2 regions of the Clostridium acetobutylicum ATCC 824 genome follow, and region 1 is predicted to be linked to the other one. Evidence: riboswitches for the same ligand, from Rfam matches in the RefSeq annotation. Region 1 holds a riboswitch; the other holds the start of a gene.

Evidence for each region. Region 1 has a riboswitch for S-adenosylmethionine ahead of metA (homoserine O-acetyltransferase MetA). Riboswitches for the same ligand answer to the same signal wherever they lie in the genome.
Region 2: linked by a shared signal. The riboswitch ahead of CA_RS14325 (O-acetylhomoserine aminocarboxypropyltransferase/cysteine synthase family protein) and the one ahead of metA (homoserine O-acetyltransferase MetA) in region 1 are both predicted to bind S-adenosylmethionine.

What each region holds. Positions count from the first base shown of each region.
Region 1 is NC_003030.1:1,974,918-1,978,073, reverse strand. Features, by position in the region: gene metA (homoserine O-acetyltransferase MetA) at 598-1,503, opposite strand; SAM riboswitch class I at 1,603-1,703, opposite strand; gene clpA (ATP-dependent Clp protease ATP-binding subunit ClpA) at 1,783-3,156, opposite strand, start outside.
Region 2 is NC_003030.1:2,912,712-2,915,867, reverse strand. Features, by position in the region: gene CA_RS14335 (aspartyl-phosphate phosphatase Spo0E family protein) at 1-158, shown strand, start outside; gene CA_RS14330 (prepilin peptidase) at 155-919, shown strand; SAM riboswitch class I at 1,027-1,135, shown strand; gene CA_RS14325 (O-acetylhomoserine aminocarboxypropyltransferase/cysteine synthase family protein) at 1,250-2,533, shown strand; gene CA_RS14320 (DMT family transporter) at 2,678-3,156, shown strand, end outside.

The sequences.
Region 1 (3,156 bases):
ATTATTTTTCTGTTTCATCCAAGCATAGCCTCCAATCAGTAACAACATATCAAAATTTTTGGGATAATAACTTACAGTATAATAACGAAAAAGATGACACCTATATGTCATCTTTGTAGAGGTTATATATTCCTTTTATTCGAGTTTTTATTAATTTTTTTAGTTCAAGTGGTTCTATAACTTTAAACGATGATTTTTGATCTTGTGATGAAAACAAACCAATAGCAAAATCTTTTCTAAAATCTATTTTTTTAACAGCTTTACAATTGAAATTTGCATCCATAATTTTATAGGTAGCAATTATATTGATTTTAAATAAACGGAACTCTTGCTTATAAGCGTATAAATATAATATAACTGCTTAAAAACAAGTTTATGAGGCCGAATAAGTCCTGAATATGTAATAATTGTAATCACTGACTCATTCAACATATCCAGATCTCGAAGAATTGTACACTTAGAAACTTCAAATCTTTCTTATAATTCTTGTACTGTGGCTCTATCAGTATTAGCAAGTATATTTAAAATCCCTAGTAGTCTACCGATTTTCATAATAACACACTTTCTATGTTTTAATAATACTTTACTCTCATAATTCTATAGTTCAAATGGTGTCTCCTGATATACATAATAATTAAGCCAGTTAGAGAATAAAAGATTAGCATGACCTCTCCAAGTAACCATAGGTCCCTTCTCTGGATCATTATCTTTAAAGTAATTTTTAGGGATTTTTATATTCATACCTTGATTTTTATCCCTAATATATTCTAGATTTAATGTATCACCATCATATTCTGCATGTCCCATAACAAAGATATTTTTGCCGTTTTCTGATGCAACTATATATGCTCCTGCTTCATCAGATTCAGCTAAAATCTTTAGGCTAGGATTCTTTTTAATATCTTCTCTTTTTACATAAGTATGTCTCGAGTGCGGAGCATAAAATTCATCGTCAAAACCTCGTGTCAATTTTATATTTCTTTCAGTAAGGTTATGTTTAAATACTCCAAATAGTTTTTCGTGAAGCTCGTATTTAGGTATCCCATAATGATGGTATAAACCGGCCTGTGCCCCCCAACATATATGTATAGTTGAGGTTACATTAGTAACTGACCAATCAAAAATTCTGCATAGTTCCTCCCAATAATCAACATTCTCAAAGGAAAGTGTCTCCACTGGAGCTCCTGTTACTATCATGCCATCAAATTTATTGTTTTTAATCTCTTCAAAGGTTTCGTAAAATTTAATTAAATGTTCCTTTGAAGTATTTTGTGATTTATGAGTTTGTGTATGAATAAAGGTCGGATTAACCTGAAGAGGCGAATTTCCAATTAGCCTTAATATTTGAGTTTCTGTTACTATCTTTGTTGGCATAAGGTTAACTATAACAATATTAAGAGGTCTTATATCTTGATGATAGGCTCTATCCTCATCCATAAAAAATATATTTTCTTCATTTAAAGTTTTTGCTGCTGGAAGATTATCAGGTATTTTTATAGGCATTTTTTTCACCGTCCTAGTTTAAATTTTAATATATAAAAAAAATCCATTTTCCAATAAGAAAAACGGATTATTAACATACTCATTAATTAATAAGCTGTTTTCTTATCTTTCAAAACAAATAAGTTTTGCAGGAATTAACACCGTACATTTGCCGGTTGTCAGGCTTCATAGGGCCAGTCCCTCCACCTTCTTGATAAGAAATAATATGAAATTTTATCACTAAATAGTAATTATACTATAGTACAATTCTTTTTAATTGTCAACGCTTAGAAAATCTGCTTACTTATCTATACTTTCAAATTTTATGTTATTATCTTTTACGTCTATTAATGTTTCTCCTCCTTTAGTGAGATTTCCGAAAAGAACCTCATCTATAAAATAAGGTTTAATTTTTTCTTGTATCACTCTTAGGATTTCTCTTGCACCGTAATTTGAGTTTAATCCCTTAGACGCAATCCATTTATAGCATTCATCAGTAACTTTAATTTTTATATGCTTTTTATTTAGCTTCTGCTGGAATTCATCCAGGGATCTTTTAGCAACACGTATAGCCATATCCTCATCCATTTTATTGAATATTATTATATCATCAAGTCTATTTCTAAATTCAGGAGAGAATATTTTAGAAACCTCTTTATCGATATTATCCTCACCAACTACTCTATTACCAAAACCAACTTTATTTTTACCTACCTCTGAAGCTCCTGCATTAGAGGTCATTATGAGTATAATATTTCTAAAATCAGCTTTCTTTCCACTGTTATCTGTTAGAGTAGCATAATCCATAACTTGAAGAAGTACATTTAAAATATCAGAGTGAGCTTTTTCAATTTCATCAAGAAGTAGTATGCAATATGGGTTTTTTCTAACTGCATCTGTTAAAAGTCCTCCCTCTTCATATCCTACATAACCCGGAGGAGATCCTATTAATCTCGCTACAGTGTGTTTTTCCTGATATTCACTCATATCAAATCTTATTAGCTTTATATTCAAAGCTTCTGCTAATTGTTTTGATATTTCTGTTTTACCAACACCAGTAGGACCTACAAAAAGAAAACTTGCTACTGGCTTATTCTCATCGTTAAAACCAGCACTTGATCTTTTTATTGATTGGACTATAGACTCTAAAGCTTTGTCTTGACCAAATATTTTGCTTTTCAGATTCTTTTTTAGATTTTTAAGCTTTTCTATTTGTGTTTTGGATAAGTCTTTTACTGGTATGCCTGATATAGATGAAATTACATTTTCTACATCTTTCACATTTATATAAACCTTCTCAGTATCTTTCCTATTCATTTCAGCAAATGCACCACACTCATCAATTACATCTATTGCCTTGTCGGGTAAAAATCTATCATTTATGCATTTTGCTGAAAGAGCGGCTGCAGCTTTAAGTGAAGCATTGGTGTAGTGTACATTATGAAACTGTTCATATCTGGTTTTTATCCCCATAAGTATGTCATAGGTTTCATTAATTGTTGGTTCCCCTACATCTATTTTTTGAAATCTTCTAGACAATGCTCTATCTTTATCAAATATTTTCTTATATTCATCATAGGTAGTTGATCCTATAAATTTTATTTTTCCATCTGTAAAGTATGGCTTTAATATATTAGCTGCATCAACTGTTCCGCCAGATACAGCACCAGCACC
Region 2 (3,156 bases), 940 kb from region 1:
AAAATTTGAGAGATAATTTGTACAATGAGATAAATGGAAAAAATGCAAAACTTACAGATAAGTTAGTGCTAAGAAATAGCTGTGCACTAAACAAAGAAATAAATGAGTATTACAGGCTCGTTGATAAAATAAGAAAAAGATACAGTAAAGTTAAATGATTATAACTATTTTTATCATTGGAACTATATTTGGAAGCTTTTTTAATGTGTGTATAGCTAGATTACCAAAGGGAGAGTCTATTATATATCCTCCCTCTAACTGTACTAAATGTCATAATAAGCTTAAGTGGTATGATCTTCTGCCATTAATTAGTTATGTTATTATAAAAGGAAGATGTAGGTACTGTAAAGAAAAAATATCATATAGGTATTTTGCATTTGAATTTTTGTCAGGAATTATGTTTTTGGCGATATACCTCAAGTATGGATATCAATTAATAACGCTTAAATTCATAGTACTTTTTTCATTTTTATTTATTATTTCAATTATAGATTTAGACACGACAAATGTATATTTGTGTACAACTCTGCCAGGTATAATATCAGGTATAATTTTTATAGCTATAAATATATTTTATAAAAATCATATTTACGGTTATTTATTTGCTGCTTTTTTGTATTCAGGAGTAATTGTTTTAATAAATATTATTACTAAAAAGATAATTGACATGCCAGCGTTTGGCAGCGGAGATGCTGAGGTTTTACTTATGTGTGGACTATTTTTAGGAATGAAACTTGGAATGTTTATGTTATTTATATCTTTTGTACTTGCTGGATTTGTATCAATAGGTTTAATATTACTTAAAATTAAAGATAGAATGGACTATATAGCTTTTGTACCCTTTGTAGCAGCAGCATCCGTTATAACTATATTATATGGACAAAATATTTTGGATTTTTATAATAAATTAATTTTATAATTGAAAATCTATTGACAGATTTATATAAAATGATATAATTTAATCATAAAGTAAAATAAACGATTCATATATGAATAGTAGGAAAAATTGAATATATTTATGATAAGGTCTTATCAAGAGAGGTGGAGGGACTGGCCCTATGAAACCCAACAACCAGCATTTTTTAATTAGATGTATGGTGTTAATTCCTGCAAAGTTAATTTTGAGAGATAAGAGGATTATAAAATTTTAGAAAGCTAAAATCCTCTTCAACTAAGAAGAGGATTTAATTTTATATATTTTTAGGTTTAGATATTGAAGTTAAAATATAATAAAAAGGGGATTTTAAAAATGAGTGAAGAAAGAAAATTTGGTTTTGAAACATTACAGGTTCATGCAGGACAAGTTGCTGATCCAACTACAGGATCAAGAGCTGTACCTATTTATCAAACAACATCATATGTATTTAAAAATGCTGATCATGCAGCAAATTTATTTCAATTGAAAGAACCTGGAAATGTATATACAAGGATAATGAATCCAACAACTGATGTATTTGAACAAAGAGTAGCAGCTCTTGAGGGCGGAGTTGCTGGACTTGCAACAGCATCAGGACTTGCAGCAATTACCTATGCTATTTTAAATGTGGCAAGTGCTGGGGATGAAATTGTTGCAGCAAGTACCTTATATGGTGGAACATATGAATTATTTGGGGTTACTCTTAAGAAGCTTGGAATAAAGGTTGTTTTTGTAGATCCAGATAATCCTGAAAATATAAGAAAAGCAATAAATGATAGGACAAAAGCTGTATATGGGGAAACTATTGGAAATCCAAGAATAAATGTTTTGGATATAGAGGCAGTAGCTAAAATTGCCCATGAAAATAAAATACCACTTATAATCGATAATACATTTGGTACACCGTATCTTATAAGACCTATAGAATTTGGAGCAGATATAGTTGTACATTCAGCAACAAAGTTTATAGGAGGACATGGAACTACTATAGGTGGAATTATAGTTGATGGTGGAAAATTTGATTGGAGAGCTAGTGGAAAGTTTCCTGATTTTACAACACCGGATAAGAGCTATAATGGACTTATATATGCTGATCTAGGTGCACCTGCTTTTGCTTTAAAAGCAAGAGTTCAACTTTTAAGAAATACAGGTGCAACGCTTAGTCCACAAAGTGCTTTTTATTTCCTACAAGGGTTGGAATCACTTTCACTTAGGGTTCAAAAACATGTTGATAATACAAGAAAGGTAGTTGAATTCTTGAAGAACCATCCAAAAGTTTCATGGATAAATTATCCTGAACTTGAGGAAAGTCCTTATAAAGAGTTAGCAAATAAATATCTTCCAAAGGGTGCAGGCTCAATATTTACATTTGGAATAAAGGGAGGACTTGAAGCTGGTAAAAGATTTATAAATAGTGTTAAACTATTCTCTCTTTTGGCAAATGTTGCAGATGCAAAATCACTTGTTATACATCCTTCAAGTACAACTCATGCTGAACTTAATGAAGAAGAACAAAAAGCAGCTGGTGTTACTCCAGATATGATAAGACTTTCAATAGGAGTAGAGGATGCAGAGGATTTAATATGGGACTTAAATCAAGCTCTCGAACAAGCTTAATTGCTTAAATAAAAGGTGTATACAATAATTGAATATATGTGAAATTATGTTATCATATTTATATGATAACTTCTACGTAAATCGCTGAAGATATTTCATCTTTAGCGATTTTTACATAAGATATAAGTGAAAGGATGCTTAAAAATGAATTCTAAAAAAATTTTCACTGATAAAAAACTTGTGGTTTTATTTGCATCTATTTGCTGCTTCCTGTGGGGGAGTGCTTATCCAGGTGTGAAAATAGGGTACAAACTATTTAATATAAAATCAAATGATGTACCAAGCGAATTTGTATTTGCAGGATACAGGTTTGCCTTAGCAGGAATAATGGTTATTATAATATCTATAATACTTCACAGGAATATGAAAATTTTTAATAAAAAAAATATAGTGCAAATTTTTGTGCTTGGAATTACACAAACCTTATTGCAGTACATATTTTTTTATGTAGGGCTTGGATACACAACAGGGACTAAAGGTTCTATAATGAACAGTACTGGAACTTTCTTTAGTATAATACTTGCAAATTTTATATATAAGAATGATAAGCTTAATATAAATAAAATTATTGGCTGTATTATAGGGTTTATAGGTGTTATAGTTGCCAACTTTAATTCTGATAT